2 linked regions of the Embleya scabrispora genome follow. The main gene of each other region encodes a partner of the protein of the gene in region 2 in a complex. Links are inferred from orthologs where the notes say so. Each region holds a gene or a part of one and is shown on either strand. Other genes may lie near its edges. The genes, in order: trxA and B4N89_RS37295.

The links.
Region 1: the proteins of B4N89_RS37295 (region 2) and trxA are in contact, whole or in part, in an NMR structure (PDB 2IPA), measured with the Bacillus subtilis proteins. The link is inferred for Embleya scabrispora from one-to-one orthologs.

The regions. Positions count from the first base shown.
Region 1 is NZ_MWQN01000001.1:3,315,187-3,329,816, reverse strand. Bases 4,932-7,714 are described here. They hold trxA (thioredoxin), read right to left. Parts: upstream 6,595-7,714; coding sequence 6,268-6,594; downstream 4,932-6,267. Other genes in these bases: trxB (thioredoxin-disulfide reductase), read right to left, coding at 6,647-7,594; B4N89_RS14780 (N-acetylmuramoyl-L-alanine amidase), read right to left, coding at 4,932-6,019. In the rest of the region: membrane protein insertase YidC, read left to right, coding at 1-519; B4N89_RS14800 (protein jag), read left to right, coding at 588-1,139; 16S rRNA (guanine(527)-N(7))-methyltransferase RsmG, read left to right, coding at 1,222-1,974; B4N89_RS14790 (ParA family protein), read left to right, coding at 2,252-3,184; B4N89_RS14785 (ParB/RepB/Spo0J family partition protein), read left to right, coding at 3,181-4,347; more of B4N89_RS14780, read right to left, coding at 4,841-4,931; B4N89_RS14765 (zf-HC2 domain-containing protein), read right to left, coding at 7,760-8,713; RNA polymerase sigma factor SigM, read right to left, coding at 8,710-9,423; B4N89_RS14755 (protein kinase family protein), read right to left, coding at 9,509-11,215; murein biosynthesis integral membrane protein MurJ, read right to left, coding at 11,737-14,367; B4N89_RS14745 (DUF6049 family protein), read right to left, coding at 14,420-14,630. UniProt on the Bacillus subtilis protein: Participates in various redox reactions through the reversible oxidation of its active center dithiol to a disulfide and catalyzes dithiol-disulfide exchange reactions.
Region 2 is NZ_MWQN01000003.1:332,082-346,927, reverse strand. Bases 6,797-9,795 are described here. They hold B4N89_RS37295 (arsenate reductase ArsC), read right to left. Parts: upstream 8,505-9,795; coding sequence 8,088-8,504; downstream 6,797-8,087. Other genes in these bases: B4N89_RS37285 (ArsR/SmtB family transcription factor), read right to left, coding at 9,597-9,795; arsB (ACR3 family arsenite efflux transporter), read right to left, coding at 8,497-9,600; B4N89_RS37300 (hypothetical protein), read right to left, coding at 6,854-7,915. In the rest of the region: B4N89_RS37320 (hypothetical protein), read left to right, coding at 1-1,092; B4N89_RS37315 (LLM class flavin-dependent oxidoreductase), read right to left, coding at 1,164-2,210; B4N89_RS37310 (M28 family peptidase), read right to left, coding at 2,529-5,261; B4N89_RS37305 (epoxide hydrolase family protein), read right to left, coding at 5,556-6,716; more of B4N89_RS37285, read right to left, coding at 9,796-9,995; B4N89_RS37280 (ArsI/CadI family heavy metal resistance metalloenzyme), read left to right, coding at 10,078-10,545; B4N89_RS37275 (STAS domain-containing protein), read right to left, coding at 10,583-10,924; B4N89_RS37270 (universal stress protein), read right to left, coding at 11,112-12,056; B4N89_RS37260 (pyridoxamine 5'-phosphate oxidase family protein), read right to left, coding at 13,849-14,319; B4N89_RS37255 (GAF domain-containing protein), read right to left, coding at 14,459-14,846. UniProt on the Bacillus subtilis protein: Catalyzes the reduction of arsenate [As(V)] to arsenite [As(III)]. In vitro, can dephosphorylate para-nitrophenyl phosphate (pNPP).

The sequences.
Region 1 (14,630 bases), on a different replicon or contig from region 2:
TACGCGTTCCCGATCATGTTCGCGGTCTTCGGCATCAACTTCCCCGTCGGTGTGCTCGTCTACTGGCTCACCACCAACGTGTGGACGATGGGCCAGCAGCTGTTCGTGATCAACCGCAACCCCACTCCCGGCAGCCCGGCGTTCAAGGTGCGGCAGGAGAAGTTGGCGGAGAAGGCGCGCAAGCAGGGCAAGGTGCTGCTGCCCGACGGCAAGCTGATGGACCAGGCGGAGTACGACGCGCAGCAGGCCGAGATCAAGGCTCAGGCCGCCCGGCGCCAGCAGCCCACCCGACTGACCAAGTCGCAGCGCAAGGCTCGGGCCCGGGACGAGGCGGAGGCGGCCGGTGCCGACGCCGAGGAGAGCGCCGACGCCGACACCGCGACGCGCAACGGCTCCGGCACACCCGCCAGGTCGAACGGCGCGGTCAAGGGCTCCACCGCGCGGACGCCGCACTCCGGTGCGCGCAACGCCGGTCCGCGCCGGCAGCCACAGGGCCGGAAGCACCCGAGGAAGAAGTGACCGCCCTCGACGGGCCGGCCGCCGCCCACCCCCACGACTCGCTCACTCGTCCACAAAGGAGTTCCCCTGTGACGGAAGGCACGACCCCCGCCGTCGACCTCCCCGCCGCGTCGCGTCGGATCACGCTCACCGCGGAGGAGATCAGCCGTCTGGAACAGGAGGGTGAGATCGCCGCGGACTACCTGGAGGCCCTGCTCGACATCGCCGACCTCGACGGCGACATCGACATGGACGTCGAGGGCGGGCGCGCGTCGGTCTCGGTGATCGCGGGCGAGGAAAGCGAATCCTCCGGCGCCGACCTCAAGCGCCTCGTCGGTCGTGACGGTGAGGTCCTGGAGGCCCTTCAGGAGCTGACCCGACTCGCGGTGCACCGGGAGACCGGCGAGCGCAGCCGGCTGATGCTCGACGTGGACGGGTTCCGCGCCGCCAAGCGGGCGAACCTGGCGCGGATCGCCGGCGAAGCGGTGGAACGGGTCAAGGCCGCGGGTACCTCCCTCAAGCTCGAGCCGATGACCCCGTTCGAGCGCAAGGTCGTGCACGACACCGTCGCGGAGGCCGGACTGCGCAGCGAGTCGGAGGGCGAGGAGCCCAATCGCTGCGTTGTCGTCCTGCCCGCCTGATCGGATCCCCGGATCCGTTTCCGCCAACCGTCGCGCCGGCCCCACCTGCACCACAGGTGGGGCCGGCGCCGTTCTTGGGATGATGTTCCACGTGAAACGTCAGGACGACACGACCCCCGACCCGCCGGCGGACGAACGCGCGCCCGAGGCTCCGGAAGCGGCAGGGCGGCTCTTCGGGGCCAACCTCGACCGCGCGATCCGCTATGCCGACATGCTGGCCGGCCCCGGCGTGCGCCGCGGCATGGTCGGCCCGCGCGAGGTCGGCCGGCTCTGGGAGCGGCACCTGCTCAACTGCGGGGTGGTCGCCGAATTGATCGCGGAGAACGCGATCGTGCACGACGTCGGTTCGGGCGGTGGCCTGCCCGGCATTCCGCTCGCCCTGGTCCGTCCGGACCTGCGGATCACCCTCGTCGAGCCGCTGCTGCGGCGCACCACGTTCCTCGACGAGGTGGTGGACGAGCTGGGCCTGGACAACGTACGGGTGTTGCGGGGCCGTGCCGAGGAGGTGCGCGGGCGTACCTGGGCCGACGTGGTCACCGCGCGGGCGGTGGCGCCGCTGGCCAAGCTCGCCGGATGGGGGCTGCCGCTGCTCGCCTCCGGCGGCGAGATGTTGGCGCTCAAGGGCGACTCGGCCGCCGACGAACTGCTGGAGTCGGAGGCGGACCTGCGCAAGCTCGGCGCGGTGTCGTGGGCGGTCGCGCACGCGGGTGCCGGGATCGTGGATCCGCTGACCACCGTCGTCCGGGTACGGATCGGCACCGTGGCACCCAGGGAGTCGAAGGCGGCCAAGGCGCGCCGAACCGCCAAGCCCGCCCGACGCCGCCCGGTCAAGTAGGCGAACTCGCCCCAGGGGTTGGGCCGGACGGCTGAAACGCCGTTCCTGCCCGCTCGGGGTGTGTCGCGAACGCCGTCCCCCGACCACACCCGGGATCGTGTTTCACGTGAAACGCCTTCCGTGGAAACGCTTCTACTCACCTGATGAGGCGCGCCGGAACGTGACACCCTCTGAGGGTGCCGCCGCAGTGCGTGGTCATTCCGTCGGCCCGAGTTCCCATGTCGCCGCGGCAGGAGAGGAGAGTGGACCGTTGCCGTCCGAGTATCCGACAGCCTCGATGCCGGCACCCCGTGTGGGTGCCGCCGTCGACGTTTCACGTGAAACAGAGGCGCCCGGTATCGAAGACACCCCGATCGCCCGAGCGGCCAGACAGGCCGTGGAGACGATGGGGCGCGCTTCGGAGGGATTGCCCCGCCCCGAGCGCACCCGCGTCATGGTGGTCGCGAACCAGAAGGGCGGCGTCGGCAAGACCACGTCGACCGTGAACCTCGCGGCCGCGCTGGCGATGCACGGCGCGCGCGTGCTGGTGATAGACCTCGACCCCCAGGGCAACGCCTCCACCGCGCTCGGGGTGGACCATCACGCCGGCACGCCGTCGATCTACGAGGTGCTGGTCGAAGGCCGCGACCTGGCCGAGGTCGTGCAGCCCGTGCGCGACGTCGAGGGCCTGTTCTGTGCCCCGGCCACGATCGACCTCGCCGGGGCCGAGATCGAACTCGTCTCGCTGGTCGCCCGGGAGAGCCGGCTGCAACGCGCGATCGCCGCCTACGAGCAGCCGCTGGACTACATCCTGATCGACTGTCCGCCCTCGCTCGGTCTGCTGACGGTGAACGCGCTCGTCGCGGGCGCCGAGGTGGTCATCCCGATCCAGTGCGAGTACTACGCGCTGGAGGGGCTGGGCCAGTTGTTGCGCAACGTGGAACTGGTCCGCGCACACCTGAACCCGAGCCTCGGCGTCTCGACGATTTTGCTGACGATGTACGACGCCCGGACCCGGTTGGCCTCGCAGGTGGCCCAGGAGGTGCGCGATCACTTCCCGGACGAGGTGTTGCCCACCGCGATCCCGCGTTCGGTCCGCATCTCCGAGGCGCCCAGCTACGGGCAGACCGTGATGACCTACGATCCGGGATCCACCGGGGCGTTGTCGTATCTTGAAGCGGCTCGGGAGATGGCGCTGCGCGGTGTGGCGAAGGCGAAGGAGGAAGTATGAGCGGACAACGCAGGGGATTGGGCAAGGGGCTCGAATCGCTCATCCCGGCCCGACCGTTGAAGCCGTCCTCCTCCGCCGCGGCGACCCTGCGGAAGATGGCGGAAATAGCGACGGACGAGTCGGCCCTGTCGCCGACCTCGGTGCCGCTGCAGGATGCGCCGAAGACCGAACCGGCTCCGCCGGCCGCGCTGTACGCCGAACTGCTCGTCGATCTGATCGAGCCGAACCCGCGGCAACCGCGCGAGGTGTTCGACGAGGACGCGCTGGCCGAACTGGTGCAGTCGATCCGGGAGGTGGGCGTCCTCCAGCCGGTCGTGGTGCGCTCGACCAACGAGGGCAGCTACGAACTGGTGATGGGCGAGCGCCGGTTGCGCGCCTCCCGCATCGCCGGGCTGACCCGTATCCCGGCGATCGTACGGGTGACCAACGACGACAAGATGCTGCTCGACGCGCTCCTGGAGAACCTGCACCGCGCCGAGCTGAACCCGCTCGAAGAGGCTTTGGCCTACCAGCAGTTGCTGGAGGAGTTCCGGTGCAAGCAGGAGGAGCTCGCGGATCGTATCGGTCGTTCGCGTTCGCATCTGAGCAACACGATGCGGTTGCTGCGGCTGCCGATGGAGGTGCGCACCAAGGTGGCGGCGGGCACGTTGCTCGCCGGGCACGCGCGTGCGTTGCTCGCCCTGCTGGATCGGCCCGACGAGCTGATCAAGCTGTCGAAGCGGATCATCGCCGAGGGCATGACGGTGCGTACGGTCGAAGAGATCGCGCGCACGATCAACAACGAGGAGCCGGCGGCGACGCCGAAGCCGCAGAAGCCGCGTCCGGGCGCGATCGTGGCACCCGCGCTGAACCATCTCGCGGATCGGCTCAAGGACCGGTTCGAGACCGAGGTGAAGGTGGTGCTCGGTCCGAAGAAGGGCAAGATCGTCGTCGAGTTCGCCTCGGTCGAGGACTTGGAGCGCATTCTCGCCTCGATGGCGCCGGGCGAGGGTGATCAGTTCGCCAGGCAGCTCGCCGAGCGGGAGGTGCCGGGCCAGGCCGGGCGGCCTCGCGACGCGGCGCCGGCCGGTGTTCCGGCACCGGTGGAGGGGACGGGAGCCGATGCGACGTCGGCCGCCGCGAACGACACGGACGACGCGGAGACTTCGGTGCTCGTCCCGTAGGCGGTATTGCCAAGGGCCCGTAGCGGGTCGGTAAAGGAACATGGGAAGGGGCCCGCGGTCGTTGACCGCGGGCCCCTTCCTTGTTTGTGTTTCACGTGAAACGTGCCGCCGCGGAGATCGCGGCGTGCCGATGTTTCACGTGAAACCTGAAACCTGAAACCTGTCCGCGCCCCTGGAGGGACGATGAGGTCGAAGCGCTGGATCCTGGCGGGTCTGGGCGTGGGCGCCGTCGGCGGGTTCGTCGGCGGCCTGCTCGGTGGCTCGCCGCGCCCGCGGGTACCGGGTCCGCCGCCGTGGACGCCTGCGGGCCCCGCGATCCCGGTCCATGCGCTGCCGCAGGGCTCACGATGGCCGGTGGATCGGGGCGGCCCGACGGATCGGACCGCCCGGGCGCGGCCGGGCGGTTGGCCGCTGTCGGTGGGGCGCGGAGCGGGCTCGGGAGGGATCGATCCGGTGTGTGGTGATCGTCCGCCGTCCGCTCCGGCGCGGACGGTCAGGTGAAGACGGGCAGTCGCAGCATCCCCGTGGGCACGTCCTCGTCCGGCGGCAGGTAGAGCCGCTGGAGGGCCACCACGACCGATTCGGCGGCGTGGTCGCGGAATTCCGACGAGGCCAGCCGGGCCGCGTCGTCCACGTTGGTGAGGTAGCCCATCTCGATGCGCACGGCGGGCATCCGGGTGCGCCGGAGCAGTGTCCACGCCTTGCCGTGGGTGCGACCGTCCACCATGCCGGTACGCGCCACGAGTTCGCGCTGGACCAGGCTGGCGAAGTGCTCCCCGGTGGGCGAGCGTCGCCCGTACCGGTCGCTGCCGCTGCCGTAGTAGTAGCACGCGACGCCGGCGGCCCGCGGGCTGTCGTTGCGGTCCGCGTGCAGGGATATCACGAGGTCGGCGTCGGTGGCGTTGGCGAAGGCCGCCCGCTCCTCCTCGCCGATGCCGTCCTCGGCCGGCCCCCGGGTGAGGTAGGCGCGCACGCCCAGGGCGGACAGGCGGCCCTCCAGGCGTCGGGCCAGGTCCCACATCACCTCGGCCTCGGTCAGGCCGTGTGCGACCACGCCGGCATCCGCGCCGCCGTGGCCCGGGTCGATCACCACGGTCTTGCCGGCCAGCGACGGGCCGGAGCGGTGCAGCAGTTCGGACTCGCGCATCGCGTGCGGTTGGCCGCCGACGACCGTGCGCGCGAGCCGGTCGAGGGCTCGGAACGTGGCCGGTCCGCACGTACCGTCCGCGCCGAGTCCGTAGTTGCGTTGGAATTCGCGCAGGGCGCGCTCGGTGGCCGGGCCCAGGATGCCGTCCACCCGGCCGCAGTCGAAGCCCATGTCGAGCAACCGCTGCTGGAGGGTGGCCACATCGTCCCCGACGGTGAGGTGGCCGGCCGAGTAGGACAACATGCGGTCGCCGAGTCGCCACCGTGCCTCGTCGAGGTGACGGTAGGTCTCCGGGCCGACGACGCCGTCCACGGTCATCGCGCGCTGCTGCTGGAAGTGCCGGACGGCGAGGTCCACGGAGTCGTCGAACACCGCGTCCGCGTAGCCGCCGAGGCCGTCCGGATCGCCGGTGTCGGTCGGCCTGGGGGCACCGGCGGGCAGGAGGCCGAGCAGCACCAGTTTGGACCTGATCTCGGCCACTGCGGGGCCGGTGTCACCGCGTCGGTACCGCCGCTGCATGGTCATGGAAAGAAGTCCTCCCGAGTTTTGACGCAACACTCGATCGTACGCGCGCATCCGGTCCCTCCCGTACCGGAGCGGGGGTCCGGGGGCCTCGATTCCCATCGCGCGCCGGGGGCGGGTCGGGCACGCGCTCCCGCGGTGCGTGTGGCGCGCGGCCCGGTCCTCGTCGCCGGCCGGTACGCCCTGACACGCGCGAAGGGCGCTTCCCGGTTCCGGGAAGCGCCCTTCGCACACGGCCGATGCGGATCGGCTCAGATGAGCCCGTCGAGCTCCCGCAGCAGGGCCGCCTTCGGCTTGGCGCCGACGATCGTCTTGACGATCTCGCCGCCCTGGAACACGTGCAGGGTGGGGATCGACAGCACGCCGTAGCGGGTGGTGATCTCCGGGTTCTCGTCGATGTTCAGCTTCGCCACGGCGAGCTTGTCGCCGTTCTCCGCCGCGATCTGCTCGAGCGCCGGGGCGATCTGGCGGCAGGGGCCGCACCATTCGGCCCAGAAGTCGACGAGCACGGGCTTGTCGCTCATCAGGACGTCGGTGTCGAAGGTCTTGTCGGTGACGGTGTGGGTGGCCCCGGCCATGGGTTGCTCCTCGGTGTGCTGGGGGTGGGACGGACGAAGGACGGGCTGCGGGTCAGGCGCTCGCGCCGTCGGCGAGCGAGGCGAGGTAGTGCTCCGCGTCGAGGGCGGCCGCGCAGCCGGTGCCGGCCGCGGTGATCGCCTGGCGGTAGGTGTGGTCCACGACGTCGCCCGCCGCGAAGACGCCGGTGAGGTTGGTCCGCGTGGTCGGCGCGTCGACCTTGATGTAGCCCTCGTCGTCGAGGTCGATCTGGCCGCGCACCAGCTCGGTGCGCGGGTCGTGGCCGACCGCGATGAACAGGCCGGTGACCGCCAGGTCGCGCAGCTCGCCGGTGACGGTGTCGCGCAGCTGCACGCCGCTGAGCTTGCCGTCGCCCCGGATCTCGGCGACCTCGCTGTTCCACGCGAACGAGATCTTCTCGTTCGCGAACGCCCGATGCTGCATCGCCTTGCTCGCGCGCAGCTCGTCGCGGCGGTGGATCACCGTCACCGAGCGGGCGAAGCGGGACAGGAACGTGGCCTCCTCGATCGCCGAGTCGCCGCCGCCGACCACCGCGATGTCCTGGTCGCGGAAGAAGAAGCCGTCGCAGGTGGCGCACCAGGACACCCCGCGACCGGACAGCGCGTCCTCGTTGGGGAGGGAGAGCTTGCGGTAGGCCGACCCGGTCGCCAGGATCACCGCGCGCGCCCTGTGTACCGTGCCCGCGCTGTCGGTGACCGTCTTGACGTCGCCCGCGAGGTCGACGGCGACGATGTCGTCCGGCACCAGCTCGGCGCCGAAACGCTCGGCCTGCTTGCGCATGTTGTCCATCAGGTCCGGACCCATGATGCCGTCCGGCCAGCCGGGGAAGTTCTCGACCTCGGTGGTGTTCATCAGCGCCCCGCCCGCGGTGACGGCGCCTTCGAAGACCAACGGCTTCAGGTCCGCGCGCGCTGCGTAGACGGCGGCCGTGTACCCGGTCGGACCGGATCCGATGATGATCACGTTGCGGACGTCGCTCACGCTGAGCCTTCCCTGGTTCCTTGTCGAGCCTCGTGCCGGTGGTCGGCGTCGGCTGTGCGGGTCTGCGAAACCCGCGCCCCGAGAGATGCGGTGTCTCGTTCGACAACGGATCCTAGGCGCGCACCATTCCCGGGTCACAACGCCGCGGGTGCGGCGTGCCGGGGATCACCTTCTCGGTACCTCGGTGCTCAGCAGAAGCGAGCCGGCGAACCCGGTCGAGGGGGGTACGGCGGCCGGGGGGCTCGCCGAGCCGTCGGCGCCGGCGCGCGGGACGCACGACGCGTCCACGATGTACACCCGGACCCGGTCGGTGTTCGGGCCGGGCAGGACCACCACCCACGCGGGCTTGCCGGTATAGCTGCCGGGATCGGCGGCCAACGCCCGCGGCGCGTCGGGACCCACGGCGGCGGCCACGCACGCGGGCAGCTCGCGCGGCGCGCGGTCGGCGCGGTGCAGCAGCAGCGAGACCTGGTCGGTCAGTCCGGCGGCGGTGTACACCGTCGGCGGGGCGGTGGACGCCGTCAGCGGGGTCTGCGGCGTGCGCTCGTCCGCGCCCGCGCCGGGACGCTCACCCGACTTGCCGGTCGGGTTGGCGGCGGCCTTGGGCGCGGACGCGTCGGCGTTGCCCTTGACGGCGGTCGACCCCCGGTGGTTCGAGTCGCCGTTGTCGCCGGTGTCGACCACGAGCGTGACGCCCAGGGCCACCGCGGCCGCGGCGGCGGCGACCAGGAGCAGCGGACCGCGCCGCCGCCGGCGGGCCCGGTCGAGCGGGACCACGACGTGCTCGGTCGGCGGTGTGCTCGGTGCGCGCGGCGGAGTCACGACCGACACCGGCACCGACACCGGCACGGGCACCGGCAGCGGCTTCGGCGGCTCGGCGGGGCGCGGCGGCGGCAGCGCGGCCAGGGCCAGCGCGTCGTCGATCCGGGCGATCACGTCGGCGGGCATCGGCTCGGCCGGTTGTCCGCCGAGCAGCTCCCGCACCTCCGCGAGCGCGTCGCGGGTGTCGCGGCACTCGGCGCACTCGGCGAGGTGCGCGTCGAGCGCGGCCGCCTCGGCCGCGGTGAGCAGTCCTTCGACGAGGTCGGACAGCACCTCGACGTCGATGTGTGCGCTCATCGTGTGCCACCTCCCTCCATGCTCGCGCCGCCCGGGTCCGGGGTCGGACCGCCGGCTCGTGGGCGGTCGTCCGTCGATGGGACGGATTGTCCGGCCGCGGGGTTCCCCGGGGACCCGGCCGGGCCCGGTGGCCCGCTCTCGCGCAGGTGCCGCACCAGGGGCAGGAGCTTGGCCCGACCGCGGGCGCAGCGACTCTTGATGGTGCCGGACGCGACGTCGAGGATCCTGGCCGCCTCGTCGACGGGATAACCCTCCATGTCCACCAGGACGAGCGCGGCGCGCTGTTCGGCGGGGAGGGTGGCCAGCGCGGCGAGCAGCGCCTCGCGGGTCTCGCCCCGGACCGCCGGATCCTCCTGCGCGGGCGCGGGCAGCCGCTGGTCCAGATCCTCGGGCAGCGGTACGGCCGGCCGGGCGGCGCGGCGGCGGGCCCGGTCCAGGCAGGCGTTGACCACGATCCGGTGCAGCCACGTCGTGACGGCCGCGCGGCCCTCGAACCTTCCCGCGGCACGGTAGGCGGAAACCAGGGCGTCCTGGAGGGCGTCAGCGGCTTCCTCGCGGTCCCCCAGGGTGCGCAGGGCCACCGCCCACAGCCGATCACGGTGCCGGCGCACGAGTTCGCCGAACGCGTCGGGGTCGCCGTGGGTGTGCCGGGTGAGCAGATCGGCGTCGGTGACGTCCGCGTACGCCGATCCGTTGCGCTCGGTGCTCACCGCCTACCTCCCCTGGGCCCGGGGTCATCCTGGCATGCGATGCGGGCAGGCGTGCGGGAGGTCCGGCTCGATCGTTCGGACAAGGTCAGCTGTTGACCGTGAAGGTGATCTCGCGCCAGGCGTTCTGATGCCCCGGGGTGTAGATGTGGTAGCCGCTGACGTCGTGGAGAACCTCGGGCATCGCGGTCATCAGCACCAGTACGTACTGGGTCTTGACCGCCTTGTCGGAGCGGATGCTCACCTCGGCCCCATCGGTCGACTTGCTGCCCACGGAGGTGGTGAAGGCGTCCTGGCTCGACGGCATCGATCCGGCCCCGGGCGCGGCCTTGAGCGTGATCGTGGTGGAGGTTCCGCCGGTGCCGAGCGCGAGGTCGAGGCCGCGGACGTCCATCGGTTGACCCAGGTCGTAGATGATCCCGTACCCCTTGCGGCCGTTGAAGTCGACCGTCGGTCCGTCCTTCATCATGTTGGTCTGCCAGTACGTCTCGCGGTTTCCGTCGTAGGTCTTGGCCACGTCGTCCTGGTCGACGGGCGAGCCGCCGATCGAGATCTCCGTGCCGCGCGTCGGGAGGGCCTGCCGCGTGGGTGTCGGAGCCACCGGTGCCTGGGTCGGCGGGCTCGACGTGCCACCGCCCTGCGTCTTCAGCGGTGGCTCCTTCTTCTCGCCGTCGCCCACATGGCTGGCCACCTGCCACGTCACCAGCACGATGGCGAGCACCACCAGGACCGCGACCGCGCCCTTGACCGCGGCGCCGAAGCGGCCGCCCAGCGGCGGCGGCGGGGTGACCGGCGGTCGGGCCGGGCCGAGCGGGCCGCCTCCGCCGCCGGAGTAGCCCGCCGAGGCGTAGACCGTGCGGTTCGGCGTCGGGTTGTAGATCGGGTACTCGTCCGGCTCCGGGCCGCCGACGATGGTGTTCTGCTCCGGCGGGTGCATCTCCGGGATGGCGGTGATCGCCGCGGACAACTCGGCCGGTGTCCCGAACGCCGGTTCGTGCTTGACCTCGTGGCCGAGCGCGCGCATCGCCAGGGCGGAGAGCGTGTCGTCCACGCCGGCCCGGATCTGGCCGGGCGCGCACAGCCTGCCGCCGGTGAACGGCGCGGCCTGCAAACCGTACTCGGTGCCCTCGACCCAGCGTCGGGTCAGCGCGGCGTACATCAGCCGGCCGACCGCGTGCGTGTCGTCGCGGGCCGCGTCGTCGGTGTCGTGCCCGTACAGCGCCGCCTCGACCGCCAGGCCGACGATCTTGTACTGGCCGGTGTGCATGCGCAGCACGTTCTCCGGCGTGAGCCGCAGGTGCGACAGGCCGGCGCGGTGTGCGACGGACATCGCCTGGGCGAGGGCGCGGGTGAGTTCGTAGACCTCGTGCGGCGGCAGCGGGGCGCTCTCGAAGACCTTGGTGAGGTTGTCCGCGTCGGGCAGCCACTCCTTCACCACATAGATCAGGCCGTCTTGTTCGGCGCAGTCGAGGACCTGGACGAAACGGGGATCGCCCATCAGCGCGGCGGCGCGGGCGGCGGCGATCACCGCCCGACCGTGTTCACCGCCGGCGGGGACGATGTGTACGCCCACCGCGCGGCGCAGCTTCTCGTCCACGGCGCGCCAGGTCTCGCTGCGGCCGTTCTGGGACAGGCGGTGTTCGAGTCGGTAGCGCTCGGCGAGTCGGGTGCCTCGGCTGACCCGGGGGGCCGGGGGCTCCGGTGCCGGTGCGGGCGCGGCCGGTGCGTCGGCGTTCGTGTCGCCCGCACCGCCGGTGCCGGCGCCGCTGTCACCGTCGGCCGTCGGCTCGCGCACGACCGGTTCGGCCGCTGCGTCGGCATTTCCCGCAGTCTCGGTCGCCGCCTCTGCGTCGGACGGAGAACCGGAAGGCGATTCGGGCTCGGAACCGATGGGCAAAACCGTGGTGGTTCCGGAGGTCTTCTCGTCCGAACCGACACGTTTGTCCGACGATGTGTCAGAAGCCTTTGTCGGTACGGGGTTTGCCTCACCCGTCGCTAGGTCGACGGATCCTGCGGTTCGGTCCGTCACCTCGGCCTCATCCTCCTCGTCGGCACACTCATCGTAGAGGTGAGGCTTCTCGGGCCGTTGGTCAGGGACGCCCTCTACATACCTTGAGACTCCCGGACCCCGTCTCGGGTTGCCTCCTCGCAAGATCCGAAAGGAAACCGAGACCGGCGTATCGGGAGCATTACCCCCGTTTCACCGGGAGCCACACCCTCACTCGCCCCATGGTGGTGCATCCCACACCGTTGCGCCCGCCGAATTCCCGGTGGGAATCCGGCGGGCGGGGTCGTACGGTCGCCCGCGCGACGCGGTCAGCGGCCGAGCCGGCCCTTGATCATCCCGGTCATCGCGCTCATCTCCTCGACGCGCATACGGTTCGCCGCGATGAAGAACACCACGAACATGGTCACGATCCCGGCGCCCACCGCGATCGCCGAGCCGCCCATGGCCGAGCCGAAGTGTCCGGTGCACACCCGGGCCACGAAGAACGCCGCGGCGCCGCCGACCCCGGCGGCGATCAGCAGCCGGGTGTAGGTCCGGGTCACCCGGCGGCCGTCCAGGTCGCCGAGCCGCTTCTTCAGCCGTTGCGCGGCCAGCAGCACGCCGACGAGGTAGGCGAGGCTGTAGCCGCCCGCGATGCCGACACCGGCCCACTTGGTGGGCAGCGCGACATAGGCCAGGCCCGCGAAGGCCGCCTGGGCGCCGGCGATCCACACGGTGTTCAGGAAGGGTGTCCTGGTGTCCTCGTACACGTAGAACCCGCGCAGCAGCACGTACTGCGCCGAGTACGGGATCAGGCCCAGGCCGAGCGCCATCAGCATGTAGCCGATCCAGTGCGCGCTCTGCTCGCCGGTGGGCGCGAAGATGAAGCCGCCGATGTCTCGGCCGAGGGCCACGAAGATCACCGCGCACGGGATCATCGCCACCGCCGACAGGCGCAGGCCGGAGGAGATGTCACCGCGCACGCTGGCCTCGTCGCCGTCGGCGGCGGCGCGACTCATCCTGGGCAACATCGCGGTCATCACCGACACGGTGATCACCGCCTGGGGCAGCTGCCAGATCAGCAGCGCGCTGCTGTAGGCGGTGAAGCCGACGCCGAACTGGATGTTCTGGTCTCTCGCGTCGACGTCGATCGCGGTGGCGAGCTGGGTCACCACCAGGTAGCCGGCCTGGTTGGCCAGCACGAACAGGAACGTCCACTTGGCCAGACCGAGCGCCTTGCCCATCCCCGAGCCGCGCCAGTCGAAGCGCGGCCGGAAGCGGAACCGGGCCGACTTGAGATACGGGATCATCGCCATCGACTGCACGACCATGCCGAGCAGCGTGCCCAGACCCAGCAGCCGGATCTCGTCCGGGGTGATGGTGTCCGAGTTCTGCCCGGTGTTCTTCTGGGTGCCGGCCACCCAGATGTACAGGCCGAACGTCGCGATGATGACGATGTTGTTCAGGACCGGGGTCCACATCATCGGGCCGTAGCGCTCGCGCGCGTTGAGGATCTGCCCGAACAGCACGTGCAGGCCCATGAAGAAGATGATCGGCAGGCAGTAGCGCGCGAAGGTGATCGCTAGTTCGTAGTCCTGATGGTGTTTGGCCAGCGAGTTCGCGAACGCCCGGATCAGCAGCGGCGCGCCGAACCAGGCCAGCATCACCAACCCCGCCAGCACCGTCATCACCAGCGTGAGCAGGCGGTTCGCGTACGCCTCGCCGCCGTCGTCGTCCTGGCGCATGGCCCGCACCAGCTGCGGTACGAACACCGCGTTCAGCGCGCCGCCGCCGACCAGGATGTACAACAGCGTCGGCATCGTGTTGGCGACGTTGTAGGTGTTCGCCAGGATCGCGGTGCCCAGCGCCGCCGCGGCGACCAGGTTGCGGACGAAGCCGGTCATCCGGGACACGATCGTGCCCGCCGCCATCACGGCGGAGGACCGCATTATCCCGCCGAGCTTGCTGCCCTTCCTGCCACCGCCGCCGACCGGGATGCCGGCCATGCGCTCCTCGGCGCCCGAGCCGGGCATCCGATAGACGGGCGAGGTGGACGGGTTCACCGGGACCGGCGGGGCGTCGAGGACGGCGCTCGCCGACATCGACGCGGCGGCCGCCTCGGCCCGGTGCTGGGTCTCGTAGCGCTGGTAGGCCTCGGTGTACGAGGGCATGCCCGCGATGTCGCCGGCGAGGCCGAGGTTGATGCCGGTCAGCGTCTGGTCCATCAGCCAGCCGCCCGGGCGGTCGTAGTCGCCCCAGCCGCCCTGGCCCTGCTGGGGGCTCGGCTGCTGTGGAACGTACGACTGCTGTTGGTACGCCTGCTGCTGGTGCTGCGGCTGCTGCTGCGGTTGCTGCGCGTAGTTCTGCGCCTGTGGCTGCTGGCCGTACGGGTCGCCGGAGCCGTAGCCGCCGTTGTCGCCGTACTGCTGCGGCGCGCCGGAGGGGTCGTAGTGCTGGGCGGGGTCGTACTGCCGAGAGGGGTCGTACGGCGCCGGCTCGGGGGTGAAGATCTCGTCCACGCCCACGTACGGGTCGTTGCCGGGCGGGTCGCTCAACTCGTCCCGGAACCACGCCCCGCCGTCCTGCGCGGGCGGCTGTCGTTGTTGCTGCTGTCCGTACGGGTCGTAGCCGCCGCCCGACTGCGCGCCGTAGGAATCCCCGTAGACCGGTTCGGGGCCCGCGCCGTAGCCGCCCTGGCTCGGATAGCCCTGCTGCGGGTACTCGGGCTCGCCGTAACCCGGGTGCGCGTTGGGGTCGGGATAGCCCTGCTCCCCGGGGCGCGCGTACGGATCCGGCGGTTGCGCGGCGTAGGGATCGGCCGGCTGCCCGTACGGATCGACGTACTGCTGCAGGTAGGGGTCGGCGGGCGGCCGACCCCGGTAGGGATCGTCGTGCGCGCCGTCGTCCGGCTCGGCGGAGCCGCCGGTGTACGGCTGACGTTCGTCGCTCCGGTCGCTCATGCGGGCGGGCCCTCGTCTTCTCGGTCAGGTTGAGTGTCCGGTGCCCACTTTCTCATTCGGGGCGGTCGGTCGTGGATCCCAACGGTGTGTGTCCGTGCGGGTCGGCCGGATCGGGCGGTCGGTTCCCGCCGGCGTACGGGTGTACCGGAGGCGGCGGCGACCACTCCGGTTTCGGCCGGATCCGGTCCCCGGCCGCGTCGTCCGGGGGATCGGATTCCGCCGGCGGATCGAGGTCGTCCTCACCATCCTCGCCGCGCGTGTCC
Region 2 (14,846 bases):
GACGTCACGCTGACCTGGGAGCGCTCGGCGAACGCGGCGTACGAACTGCTCTACGGCGGCACATGTCTGAACGTCGGCAACGAGTCCACCCGGAAGATCACGAACGTCAAGTCCGACACGACGTTCTACCTGCGCGGCACCGTGGGCGAGACGCCGGACCAGGTGGTGCGGATCCTGACCTGCCAGGTGACGGTCATCAAGCCGGACCTGGAGGTGGGAAACCTCGTGGTCCACGGCACGACCACCGCCAAGGGCGACGTCACGGTGGACCAGGCCAAGACCTTGTACGCGCGCACCATGATGGGGTTGGGGCAGTATCCGACGATCGACGTCGGCGGCCATCTCAACCTGTCGTCGGCGGACCGGACGACCACCGTCAAGGGGCCGTTGGTGGTGGCGGGCCCCACCACGGCCAAGGGCGATGTCTCCGTCACCGAGGACGGTACGACCGTCCGGATCAGGGACCTGCGCGGACCGTACGGCCTGTCCCTGAAGATCAACAGCCACACGAGCGTGCTGCCGGGGAACAACGTCACGATCGCCGACAACCTCACGGTGTCCGGCACCAGCCTGCTGAACGGCAACGTGACGGTGGCCGCGGGCAAGCAGTTGTCCGCGCCGAAGATCATCGCGGGCGCCGACGGTCTGACGGTCACCGGACCGTTCGCCGCGACCGGTTCCATCATGGACATCGTCGGTCCGGCGCAGGTCTTCCAACTGAGCTACGGCAGGACTTTGACGTTCACCGCCCCGACCGCGGGTCTGGCGATCGGCGAGGTCCACACCACCGGCAACTCCCGCAACTCGATCGTCAAACTCTCCGGGAACGGGACCAACATCACCGCCTCCGCGATGCGCAGCGACGGCCGCACGGCCGCCAACGTGGCGGTGCTGCCGATCCGCAAGGGCGGTTCGTGCAGCGTCTACTTCGGCATGCAAGGGGGCGATTCCGGTCCCGATTACAGGTACGCCTGGCTCATCTGGGTCCCTTTCGGCAAGGGCGCGATCACGCCGTCCACGGTCGCGGGCGACGTCGACCTGTCGGACTCCGAACCCAAGGAGGCGCCCGAGGAACCCACCTCGCGGATCTGAAGGGATCGGCCGCCGTTTCCGCCGTCGAGCGGGGTGTCGGCCGGGCGGTCGGGTTTCGGGGCTGTGCGGTGTCAGGGCAGGAGCCGCGCGAGTTCGGCCATGTCCGCCTCGGGGTTCACCACGGGTTGGATCAAGAGTTCGTCGACCCCCGACTTCTCCAGCGCGTCGATCCGCTCTCCGAGTTCGTCCCTGGTGCCGACCAGACCGAACCTGTCCACCAGTGAGGGCACGACGAGATCGCGCTCCCCGGGGGACAGTCGGCCGAGATAATTGTGGTAGAGCGTGTGGTGGCGGTTGGGGTCGGTGGCGGAGGTACCGCGCAGGTGCAGCAGGCGGTCGACAGCCGCGGCCTCCTCCCGGGACAGGGCCGCGCGGAAGGCCGGGTTCTCCACCGCGAGGATCAGTGCGGTCACCGCGATGTGCCCCATCGCGTCCTTGACGGCATCGCCGTACCGGTCCTCGCCGTCGGCGAGGACATACAGGGAGGAGACGAGGTACGAATGCGCCTTCTCGCTGTTGCCCGCGGCCTGTGCCGCCGCCCGGCGGGCCCGGCCGAGCGCGGACCAGGCCTCGGGGGCGTGCAACGCGAAGGAGATCATTCCCGTACCCAGGCGGCCGGCGACGGCGGCGACTCTCGGGCCGAACGCGGCCACGACGAACTCCACCGGGTCCTCCATGTCGACGTAACCGTCGACGTGCAGGAAGCGGACCCTGCTCGACCGGGTTCCCTCGTGATGGTCCGACTCGCGGCCCGCGGTGAGGTCCTGCAAGGCTGCCGTGAACGACGCCAGTTCGACCGTCTTCGCCGGCCGCATGCCGAGCGTGCGGCGCGCGGTGTTGCCGGTGCCGACGCCGCAGATGATGCGGCCGGGAGCGAGGGCGTTGAGACTGCCGAGCGCCGCCGCCGCGGCGGGCGCGGACCGCAGTGCCGGTGAGGTGACGCCGATGCCGAGTCTGATCCGGTCGGTGGACTTGGCGCAGAGCGCGAGGCCGACGAACGGATCACCATGGACCAACGGTGTGTCGTATACCCAGAAACTACTGAAACCGAGTTCCTCCGCACGGGCCGCCAGGAACTCCAGGCCCGGGCGTGCGGCCATGATGATGCCGATCCGCATGCCGATCCCTCTCGCCGTCGGGTTCCACGGCCGAACGACTCGGGCAGCGGCCTTCCCGGTGGTGGCTGGGATCGTTCCCTGTCGGCCGGTGGCTACACGCCGACCGACATCGCGTCACAGGCCGACACGCAAGGATCGCGGCGGTGATCACGAGGCGACGGTGGCCACGGGACGGCCGGATCGCGGCTTTGCGAGTCCGGAGCGCCGGCGCGACGCTGGAGATGGCAGGGGCCGCCGTCCCGCGGCCGCGCCGCGTGGGGGGTGGCGGCTGCCGGTACCGGCCTGCTTCGGCCGGCCGGTACCGGTAGTCGTCAAGGGCTACGTGGTGGGCGTGGTGACGCCGACCGCGGTCTTCCAGATCGCGTACGCCACGCCGTCGGCGCTGCGGTTGAGCACCGTGGCGTCGATGTTGCTCGTGGTGTCACACGCGGAGTGGTAGCACGAGTCGTAGGACGCGCCGGCCCTGCCGCCCCATTTGGCCGCCTGCGCCGAGGACTTGGTGGCACTGGCGCCGGCCGCGTAGCCGGAGGTGGGGATGCCGGCCCGTTGGAAGGAGTAGTCGTCGGAGCGGCCTTGGCCTTCGACGTTCTCCTCCGGGCGCAGGTTCAGCGTGTCCCAGTACGCCTTGAGGGGCGCGGCGGTGGCCGAGTTGATGTTGTTGACGAAGTAGCCCGCGTTGCGGGAGGCGACCATGTCGAAGTTGTAGTAGCCCCTGATCGCCGAGCGCTGTGTCGAGGTGAGTTGGCTGACGTAGAACTGCGAGCCCTGGAGGCCCTGTTCCTCGCCGGCCCACCAGCCGAAGCGTACGTGCTTGGTGAGGGTGGGGTTGGCTCGGGCGAGCGCGAGGGCGTTCTCCAGGAGGGTGGCCGAGCCGGAGCCGTTGTCGTTGATGCCGGGACCGGCACTGACGCTGTCCAGGTGGGCGCCGAACATGACGACCTGGTTGGCGGGGCCGCCGGGCCAGTCGGCGATCAGGTTGTTGGAACGGTATCGGCAGGAGGTGCAGACCTGCTCGGACACGGTGAAGCCGGCGGCCTGGAGCTTGCCCTTCACGTAGGCCACGGACGCGGTGTAACCGGCGCTGCCCGCTCGGCGGTTGCCGCCGTTCTGGTTCGCGATCGTGTTGAGCTGCGCCAGGTGCGCCTGGACGTTGGCCACGTTGATGTCGGGCGGCACCAGGCTCCGGTTGCCGGGACCCGTGACGGTCAGGGTGTACCGGGCGGTGTGGGTGGCGGTGGGGCCGCTACCGGTGACGGTCACGGGATAGGTGCCCGCCGGCGCGGCCGGGCTCGCCGACAGGGTCAGTGTCGAGCCGCCCGCTTCGGCGGACCCCGGGGTGAAGGTCGAGGTCACACCGGGGGGCAGACCGGTCGTGGACAGGGTGACGTCCTGCGCCGCCGCGCCCGCGGTCACGGTCGTGCTCACCGCGGTCGTGATCGAGTCGCCCGGTGTCACGATGCCCGAGGGCGAGGTGAAGGCGACGGCGAAGTCGTCCAGGCCGGAACCTGCGGTGCAGGTGGGGTCGCCGGACTGGGCGGGCACGCTGATGGCGTTCCACGCGGCCTTGGTCTTGTTGAACAGACCGCACGTGGGGTCGAGGGTCTTCGCCGATTTCAGGGTCGCGGTGCGGTAGCGCTTGTAGGTCATGCCGCTGGTCTTGAGCAGCATGCCGCCGTAGAAGACCTTGCCGGCCTTCTGGATACCCACGCCGGTGAGGGTGGTGTTGTTGCAGGTCGGGCTGGTCGGCTTGCCGCCGCCGGGGTTGGTGCCCTCGGCGAGCAGGTAGAACCAGTGGTTCAGCGGTCCGGCCGCCGCGTGCTCCTCGGTGTTGGGAATCGAGGAGCTGTAGCAGTTCGGGTCGCCGTTGGTGGACGGCTTGTACATGTAGCGGATGGGCCCCTGGCCGACCAGGTTGACCGTTTCGCCGACGGTGTAGTCGGGGGTGTCGTAGGGCGAGGATTCGTTGGTGTACGCCTCGGTCAGCGCGCCCATGATGTCGCCCGTGGCCTCGCCCAGACCCGGTTCGCTGCCGGCGCCGCCGGGGGTGAACTGGTCGATGCCGTGGCCGAATTCGTGGCCGACGACGTCCATCGAGCCGATCCACTTGTTCGCCTGGTTGTGTCCGATGGAGACGGAGGAGCCGTCCCAGTAGGCGTTGACGTCGTTCAGGCCGACCTTGACCGGCCAACTGCCGCCGTTGCCGTTGTGCCCGTTGCGACCGAGCCAGTCGCGGAGCATGTTCCACTCTTTTTGGGCCGCGAACATGACGTCGGCGCAGCCGGTCTCCTTGCTCGACGCCTGACCGTTGCCCCACGAGTCGGTGGACTTGGAGAACACCGTCCCGGTGGAGTAGTCCGCGCAGGACAGGCCGGGCCGGTTCGGGTCGCGCAGCGAGTATTTGGTACCGGACTTGGTGGTGTCGATCGGGATGTTCGGCCCGTTCCACTGGCTGTTGCCGGTGCCGGCCTTGACGTCGTCGACCTTGTCGAGCACTGTGCCCGTGCTCGCGTCGACGAAGACGTGCAGGCGGCTGGGCGCGGTCGCGGTGCGGCCGACGAGTACGGTCTCCCAGGCGAGATCGCTGCGATCGTCCCTGATCCGGACGACCAGGCGGGGCGACTCGACCCGGTCCACCGACGCGAGTTCGGCCCTGGAGGTGGTCTCGGCCGCCTCGGCCGGCACGATCGGGTGGACCGGGGCGGATATCTGCACGTCGCTCGCGGACTGGGTCGCGCGGACGCGGCCCTTGCCGTCGGCGAGGACGACGGCGTCACCGCCGACGACCGGCAGGCCGCGGTAGGTGCGCTCGTAGGCGACGGAGTACAGATCGTCGACCCACGGCGTCACCGCCTGCCGCTCGTACTGCTCGTCGGGTCCCTTGGCCAGGACGTCCAGGCCGCTTGCGGCCGCCCGATCGGCGGCGGCGACGGCAAGCGCCTGAGACCCGGACGGCGCGGGCGGATCGGCCGCGGCCGATTGGGTCGCCGCGCCGACGGTGAGGCCGGCGAGTAAGGCGAGAACGGTCCCGGTGGTGGTCACTCTTCGATTCATCGAGGCTCCTGGGGTGGAAGGCAGACCTCGACCACGACACCGACCTGCTGTCGCGGGCACCTCGTGGGGGCCGCGAACGACCGGGCAGGACGGGGTTCGTGCCCGAGCAAGCGAAACACTCACACAGGCGTCCACGCCGGGCGAAGGGATCCGGCCGAACCGGCAAATTCCGGGAAACGAGCCCTCTTCGGGCGCCGCGGCCACCACCGGGCGCCGGCCGACGACCCGCGCCTTCCTCTGCCTCGAACGGCTCGAAGGGCTCGAAGGGCTCGAAACCCGATCCGTTCGACGACCCTAGTCCCGGACCGGTTTCCGCAGCGGCCGGAAGAAGTCGCGCAGGTCGCGGGCCAGTTGCTCGGGTTCCTCGTGGGCCATGAAATGCCCGCCGCGTTCCGGCGTGTGCCACTGGCGCAGGTCGGTGAAGATCCGTTCGGCGAGGCCGCGTGGCATGCCGCGGAACGCCGGCTCGTTGCTCAACGTCACGGCGCCGGGCACGGTGATCGGCGGCACCGGCCGGTTGTGCGGCCAGTCGTGGTACTCGCCGAACGACGTGCCGATCGACCCGGTCGCCCAGTACAGCGTCGCCACCGTCAGCAGCGTGTCGCGGTCCCAGCGCGTCGTCACGTCGCCGCCGCAGTCGCTCCAGTCGCGGTACTTGTCCACGATCCACGCCAGCAGCCCCGCCGGGGAGTCGACCAGCGCGGCCGCGACGGTGTCCGGGCGGGTGGACATGATCGCGCTGTAGCCGCCGTCCCCGGCATCGTACACGGCCAGCGCATCGAGGAACCGCTGCTCCTCGGGCGTCGGCGGCGCCGCGCCGAAGTCGGTCGGGACCACCGACGAGGTGACCAGTACGCCGGCCACAACGTCCGGGAACAGCGCGCCGAGCCACTGCGTGACGCCGCTACCGATGTCGCCGCCCTCCGCGCCGAAGCGGGGGTAGCCGAGCACGTCGGTCATCAGCGCGTGCCACGTCTCGGCAACGGCGCGCCGCGTGAACGGGCCGCCCGGCGGCTCGGAGAAGGCGAACCCGGGCAGTGACGGGATCACCACGTCGAACGCGTCCGCCGGGTCCGCGCCGTGTGCGCCCGGGTCGGTCAGCAACTCGGCGATTCGCAACATCTCGACGAAGCTGCTCGGCCATCCGTGGCTGAGTACCAGCGGCAAGGATGCCGGTCCCCCGGCCGGACCCTTACCGCGCATGTGCACGAAGTGCACCTTGCGGCCGCCGACTTCGGCGCGGAAGTGCGGGTAGGCGTTCAGCCGGGCCTCGGCCGCCCGCCAGTCGAAACCGTCCGCCCAGTACGCCACGAGCTCGCGCAGGGCGTCGGGATCGACCCCGGCCGCCCAGTAGGCCGGGTTCGTCGCGGTGGTGAACCGGGTGCGTACCAGCCGTTCGCGCAGGTCGTCGAGCACGTGGCCGGGGACCGAGATGTGGTATCGCTCTGTGCTCATGTGTCCTTCGGTGGCTCATCCGCCGACAGGGCGCGGCCGGCGCGGGTTTCGTGTCGGTAGCTGCAAACGCCGACCGGCCCTCGCTGATTCCGGACAGCCGTATGCGGGCGCCGGCGTCGTTGCCCGCACGATCTTCGTCAGTCGCCGAGGGTGTAGAAGTGGACCCGCGTGTCGGATCCGAAGGTTTTGAACCAGTCCGTGACCGGGTTCCGTTCGTCGAACGGGTCTTCCTCGTAGAGCCACTCCGGGTCGAGGTCGCCCAGGAGTGCCTCCCTGAACGCGGCGTATGCGCTTTTGATGTCGTGGTCGTACAGGCCGTGGATGTCGAGGACGGGAATGGCCTCCTGGAGGAGCAGGTGCAGGGCGAGTGCTTCGGCCGTGGTGGCGGGTGGGTGCCACGTGGTCGAGGTGAGGCGTTGGGTCACACCGGCGGCGGCGATGATGAATCGGCGGACGAACAGCTCGGTGTACTGCTCGGCGAAGGCGGGCGGAAGTTCGTCCAGAATGAAGAAGTCCGCGTCGGAGTCCTCGACGTGGTCGGCCACTTCGTCCTCGGCCAGGCTCACCAGGTCGCCGAAGAGTTCGTCGATGAGCGGATCGATGGCGTAGACGAGGGCGCCTGCCGCCAGTTCGACGGTGGCGTGGGGGAGCGGGTTCGAGGTGTCGTGACCGAATCGGCCCGCGGGAAAACGGGTCAGGCGCGGGGCCAGGCTCCGAAGACGCCCGCAATACGTCTCGACCTCTTCGGCGGTCGGCGTTCCCGGGTTCGGGTGCGGGTCCGGCACCGGGCGGCGGTGGAGTCGGGCGCGCTCCGCCGGGTCCGCGGGCGGCGCGTCGGGGCCGTCGGCGGCGGCGAGGCTTTTCCGCGCGAGTGCGTCGTGCAGTTTGACCTCGCAGGAGGCAACTGCCCACTCCTCCAAGCCTTCGGTGTTGCCCAGGATCTCCTCGACCACCTCACGGGCGGCCGTCTCGGCGAACTCCAGAGCGGGGGCATCCAGTTCCAAGAGCACGAGGGCACCCTCGGGATGCGAGCCGATACGGAAGTCGTCCAGGTCGATGCTCATGTCGTCGGGGCCGTCGACGCCGTCCAGATGCTCCAGGGGTTCGGCGAGCAGGCGGGCTATGCCTGCCCGCTGCAGGTTGTCCAGGGGTGGATGCCCGCTCGGGGGGACGACATCGACGTGTACGAAGTAGGTCACCCCACCAGCGTGCCCGAGCCGGTCGTGGAAGATCGGCGATCCTGGAACGCGGCCTGCTTTCGCGCCGCGAATGTCCACAATCGGCAGACGGTCGTCGGTGTGCGGTACACGGCGCCGCCGGCGTGTGCGCGCCGCATCGCCGTGACGTGCCCACCCGTTGCGGCGGCGCCGGTCAGGCCGCCTCGATGCCGAGTTCGGCGAGCAGGGCGCGGACGCGTCGTTCGATCTCGTCGCGGATCGGCCGTACGGCCTCGACACCCTGCCCGGCCGGGTCGTCGAGCTTCCAGTCGAGGTATCGCCTGCCGGGGAAGACCGGGCAGGTGTCGCCGCAGCCCATGGTGATCACCACGTCGGACGCGCGTACCGCCGCCACGGTCAGGATTTTCGGCCTCTCGGTGGACATGTCGATGCCGACCTCCGTCATCGCCGCGACGGCGGCCGGGTTCACGGCGTCGGCGGGCGCGGATCCGGCGGAGCGGACCTCGACCCGGCCGTCGGCGAGGTGGGTGAGCCAGGCGGCGGCCATCTGGGACCGTCCGGCGTTGTGGACGCACACGAACAGCACGGATGGCGTGGTGGGTTCAGACACGGGCGGGGCCTTCCGGGGCTGCGGTGGCGGCGGGCTGCGGGAAGTAGCGGCGGGCGGCGAGGGCGACGTACACGAGGCCGATGAGCACCGGCACTTCGATGAGGGGTCCGACGACTCCGGCGAGGGCCTGTCCCGAGGTGGCGCCGAAGGTGGCGATGGCGACCGCGATGGCCAGCTCGAAGTTGTTGCCCGCGGCGGTGAACGCAAGTGTCGTGGCCCGCGCATGGTTCAGGCCGACCGCGCGTCCGACGGCCATGGACCCGCCCCACATCAGCGCGAAGTAGGCGAGCAGGGGCAGCGCGATCCGGGCGACGTCGAGCGGCTTGGCGGTGACGGCGTCGCCTTGGAGGGCGAAGAGCACGACGATGGTGAACAGGAGCCCGTACAGGGCGAACGGGCCGATCCTGGGGATCACCCTCGTCTCGTACCAGGTCCTGCCCCCGACCTTCTCGCCGAGGCGGCGGGTGAGGAACCCGGCCAGGAGCGGGATGCCGAGGAAGATCAGCACGCTCCGGGCGATTTCCCATACGGACACGTCCAGGGCGGTGCGTTCCAGGCCGAGCCATCCGGGCAGCACGTCGAGGTAGAACCAGCCGAGCGCGGCGAAGGCGATCACCTGGAACACCGAGTTGAGGGCGACCAGGACGGCGGCGGCCTCACGGTCGCCGCAGGCGAGGTCGTTCCAGATGATCACCATGGCGATGCAGCGGGCCAGGCCGACGACGATCAGGCCGGTGCGGTACTCGGGCAGATCGGGCAGCATCAGCCACGCGAGGGCGAACATCAGTGCCGGGCCCACGATCCAGTTCAGGACCAGGGACGGCAGGAGCAGCCGCCGGTCGCGGGTGACGGTGTCGAGCCGGTCCCAGCGGACCTTCGCGAGCACCGGGTACATCATCACCAGCAGGCCGAGCGCGATCGGCAAGGAGACGCCGGTGACCGTCACCTTCGCGAGCGCGTCGCCCAGGCCGGGGACGAGCCGGCCCAGGCCGAGGCCGGCGGCCATCGCGATCAGGATCCACACCGCGAGGAAGCGGTCGAGGAACGACAGTCGTCCGGCGACCGGTCCCGCCGGAGTCCCGACCGGGGCGCTCACGCGCCGACCGGCGCGGGGGCGGGTTCGGGACGGGGCTCGCCGGCGGGGCGGGTGAGGATCGCGGCGAGGCGATCGGTCATGGCGGGCAGGAGCCGGTAGTACACCCAGGTCCCGCGCCGCTCGGAGGCGATCAGCCCGGCCTGCTTCAGCAGCTTGAGGTGGTGGGAGATGGTCGGCTGGGACAGGTCGAACGCCGGGGTGAGATCGCAGACGCAGATCTCCCCGCCCGCCCGGGAGGCGATCATCGACAGCAGTCGCAGTCGCACCGGGTCGCCCAACGCCTTGAACACCCGCGCCAGGTCGGCGGCCCGATCCTCGTCCAGTGGGGCGGTCAGCAGCGTGGGGCAACAACCTTCGGTGTCCTGACCGAGTACCACGAATTCCTGTTTCGACATTCCTCTATGTTGACGTTCTTCGATCCAACGCGCAAGCTTGTATCGATCGACATCGATACAAGCCGATGGGGAGACCACTGTCATGTCCCGTGTGCAACTCGCGCTCAACGTCGCCGACCTCGAGGCCTCGGTGACCTTCTACTCCAAGCTGCTCGGCGTGGAGCCCGCCAAGCGCCGACCCGGCTACGCGAACTTCTCCGTCGCCGACCCGCCCCTGAAGCTCGTCCTCATCGAGGGCGAGGCCGGCCAGGACACCCGCCTGGACCACCTCGGCGTCGAGGTCGGCTCCACCGACGACGTCAACGCCGCCACCACCCGCCTCAAGGACGCCGGACTCGCCACGTTCGAGGAAAACGACACCTCGTGCTGCTATGCCCTCCAGGACAAGGTGTGGGTCCACGGCCCGGGCAAGGAGCCGTGGGAGGTCTACGTCGTCAAGGCCGACGCCGACCGGCTGGGCAAGAGCGGGGCGCCCGGCGCCGACGCCTGCTGTACGGGTGAGGCTTCGGACGCTCCGGCACCCGCCGCGGCCTGTGCGTGCGGCGGCTGACGCCCGGCGCGGAACGCCGGCGAGGAGGGTGCCTTCTTCAGGAGGCGGCCAGGGTCAGGTCGGGGCGGTTGGAATCGACGGTGGGCGCCAGCCCCGCCTCGGTCGCGACATCGCGGGTGTGGGCGTCGGCCGCCTCGTAGGAGACGTGCATATGCAACAGCCCCGCGCCTCGACGTACGGCGGACAGGATCCATGGGCCGCTTTCGTCGAGAAAGGCGGTCTCCCGCAGGTCCAACACCACTTCGCGGCAGTCCCGGCCGGTCGGCACGTTGAGAACCCGCATCAGGTTGTCCAGGACGGCGGACGCGTTTCGGCGGTCGACGCGGGCCGGCAACGTGACGACGAGCCGATCGGTGCCGTGGCGGACGGTGAGCCCCATGAGACGTTCCTGACGTTGAGCCGTTGTTTCGTTACCGGATCGGCCGGTGTCACGGCATCAGTCGCCGTGAACGCCGGTCTCCGCTTCCGATAGCGAGCGCTACCTACCCGGAAACGACGGGTCCACGCGTGCGGGGGCGATGCGTCGAGTCGATGGGTGTGCGTCGGGTTCGGGGTGCGGTGTGGTTTCAGTGACGGTCTCCGGGGTGTGGAGTCCTGTCGGGCTCGGGGTGGTTTCGGGTGGGGATGAGGAGGATGGGGGAGTGGGCGTGGTGTAGGGCCGTGTGGATGGCCCGGCCCAGGTTGGGGCCGAAGCGGCCGGTGTCGCGGTGGGCGGCGAGGACCAGGAGGTCGGCGTCGGCGCTTGCGGTGACCAGTGCGTGGGCGGTGGTGTCGAGGACGGCGTCCTCGGTGACGGGGACGTCCGGGTGCTTCTCGCGGAAGGGCTTGACGGCGGTGGCCAGGGTGGTCTCCGCCATCGTGCGCCAGTCGTCGATGATCGACACGGCCGGGGCGTACGCCAGGCCGCCGGCGAGCGACGCGGGGTAGCGCCACGCGTGGACGGCGTGTACGGGCAGGTTCCGGGCCGCCGCCTGGGCGAAGGCGGCTTCGAGGGCGGGGCCGCAGTCGTCGGCGGAGACGCCGACCACGATCGGCTTCGCGGGACGGTCGGCGGCGGTGTCGTGGTCGGGGTGGACGACCAGGATCGGACAGCGGGCCGCCGCCGAGACGGGGAGGCTGACCGACCCCATCAACAGGCCGGCGAAGCCGCCCATCCCTCGGCTGCCGACGACGAGCAGGGCGGCGCGGTCGCTCGCGGCCTCCAACGTGTCGATGGCGTTGGCGAGTTCGACCGTGGCGAGCACCGGCAGGTCGTGGTGTCGGGCATGTGCGCGGTCGGCGCCTCGGTCGACGATGGCGCGGGCGTTCTCGCGCAGTTGTTGTCCGAAGCGGTCGTCGCCGCCGGCGACTTCGACCCATTCCAGGGCATGCAGCACCTCGAGGGTGGTGTGTCTGCGGGCGGCCTCGTCGGCGGCCAGGTCCACGGCTCGTTCGGCGCCGGGGGAGCCGTCGAAGCCGACGACGACGTGTCCGCGGAGCGGAGCCGGACGGGGGGTCGATGCCTGGGTCACGGTGGGATTCCTTCGCGGAGGTGGGATGCGGTAGGCAGGGGGCGGGACGTCGGGGCCGACCGTGCGCAGATGCCCGTTCGGTGCGGGCTCAGTCGTGGCCGGCGGGTGCTTCGAACATTGCCCGTCCCGCCCGGATCCGAGCAGGGCCATCGGACCCGAGTCCCCGGACCGGACGGCCCTGCCTCGCACGTGGGATCGGCGCGCGGTCGGCGGCGAGCGGCGCGAAGCGCGCCCGGCCCGAAGACAACCGGACCGGGCACGGGTCGGTGTACCGCACGCGGCCGGTGTTCACCGTGGACGCGGGGCGCTCCGCCATTGCCTGTCCCGGCTCGCGGACGACGGCCGCAGTGGCGGTACCGCGAGCCCCCGCGCGCCCGGCTCCCGAGGTTCCCCTCGTCGTCATCCGTACGACATCCCCTTCCGATATCGTGCAGCGCTGTCGAAGTGCCCGCCCCATCGGCTCCCTGCGGCCGTCGTCGTCGAGGAGTGCGCGATGAGTACGCCCGTGGTGCCCGCCGGCGGGGGTGAGCTGAAGCGGCATCTGGGCGTGTCCGACGCCGTGGTGATCGGATTGGGCTCGATGATCGGGGCCGGGATCTTCGCGTCCCTGGCCCCGGCCGCGTCGGCGGCCGGCTCCGGGCTGTTGCTCGGGCTGGCCGTGGCGGCGGTGGTGGCGTATTGCAATGCGACGTCCTCGGCGCGGTTGGCGGCCCGCTACCCGCGGTCGGGTGGCACGTACGTGTACGGGCGCGAGCGGCTCGGCGACTTCTGGGGATACCTGGCCGGGTGGGGTTTCGTGGTCGGCAAGACCGCCTCGTGCGCGGCGATGGCCCTGACGGTCGGCTCGTACGTGTGGCCCGCACGGGCGCACGCGGTCGCCGTCGCCGCGGTGGTGGTGCTGACGGCGGTGAACTACGCGGGCGTACACAAGTCCGCGCTGCTGACCCGGGCGGTGGTCGTGGTCGTCCTGACGGTGCTCGCCACGGTGGTCGTGGTGTGCCTGACGTCGGGATCCGTGGTCGCGGCGCGGCTGGACGTCGGCGCGGACGCCTCTGCCGGCGGGGTGTTGCGGGCCGCCGGGCTGTTGTTCTTCGCGTTCGCCGGATACGCGCGCATCGCCACGCTGGGCGAGGAGGTCCGGGATCCGAAGCGGACCATCCCCCGCGCCATCCCGCTCGCCCTCGGCATCACCCTCGTGGTGTACGCCGCGGTCGCCGTCGCCGTTCTTCTCGTGCTGGGCCCGGATCGGCTCTCCGACGCCGCCGCGCCGCTGGTCGACGCGGTCCGCGCGGCGGGTGTTCCGGGCCTGGCCCCCGTGGTTCGGGTCGCCGCCGCCGTCGCCGCCCTCGGCTCGCTGCTCGCGCTGATCCTGGGCGTCTCGCGCACCACCCTGGCGATGGCCCGCGACCGGCATCTGCCGCATGCCCTGGCCGCCGTCCATCCGCGCTTCCACGTTCCGCACCGGGCGGAGCTCGCCGTCGGCTGCGTGGTCGCGGTCCTGGCCGCCACGACGGACGTGCGCGGCGCCATCGGCTTCTCGTCCTTCGGCGTGTTGGCCTACTACGCGATCGCCAACGCCGCGGCCTGGACCCTCGCCCCGAGGAGGGCCGCCCGGCCCGGATCGTACCCGTCGTCGGCACGTCGGGCTGTCTGGTCCTGGCCTTCGCCCTGCCGCTCGCCTCGGTACTCGCCGGAGCCGCCGTGATCGCGGCCGGCGCCGCGGCCTACGGCGTCCGCAGAACGATCGGCCGCGACACCTGACGGATCGCGGCGTCGGGCGGACGGTGCGACCTCACGCGCCCGAAGAGGGCGCCGAGCCGGCCCCCGTCGCCTGTCCCGACGGCGCACCGGAGCCCGTGGTGTGCCGCACCAGCAGGCCGGTGACGAGCTCGGACGTGATCGAGAACCACGCCTGGTTCTGCCCGTGTCCGGCTTCGGACAGCGGGTGTTCCGGACGTACGACGGCCGCGGGGGCCCGGACGCGGGAGGCGTGGCCGGTGATGGTGCCCGTCCAGCCGGTGAGCGTCGTCGGGTCGATGTGATCGGCCTGGAACGCGACCACCGCGTCCCCCGCGGCCTTCGCGAGCGTGGAGTCGGCGGGCGCGCGGAAGACCACCGACTCCCCGTCGAAGGCGAACGTCACCAAGTGCACGGCCGGAAGAGCGCCCTCGCTGACGACGACACGTCCGACCCGGGCGCCGGCCATCAACTCCAGCGTCTCCCGGCGCGCGAGGGGACGAGTCGTCACGAGGTCTTCGCTCATCCCACCACTCTCGACCACGATCGGGCCCTCCACCAGGGCCGAACGGCCCTGTGCCCGCGCCGAGGGGACCGGGGCGCCCACGTGGCTCGGCTGGCCCGTTCCGCGGACGGTGTCCGGCCGAACGGCGTCGCGAACACGGTCACCTCAGCGGGACGCGCCACTCCACCAGCGCGCCGCCGTCGGGCGCCGGGCCGAACGCGCAGGTACCACCCAGGGATTCGGCGCGTTCCCGCATGTTCCCCAACCCGCTGTCGCGGGTGGGTGCCGCGGGCGGACCGACCCCGTCGTCGCGCACCCGAAGTCGCACATGCTTGTCGTCGGTCTCCACGTGGACCTCCACCCGGCGCGCGTGCGCATGGCGCGCGGCGTTGGCCAGAGCCTCGCGCAGGACGGCGATCAGGTGGACGGCGATGGTCTCGGGGACGGAGGTGTCGAGGAGGCCGTCGACGCGCAGGGTGGGGGCGTAGCCGAGGGCTTCGGTGGAGGCGTCGACTTCGCGCAGGCAGCGTGAGCGCAGTCCGGTGCCG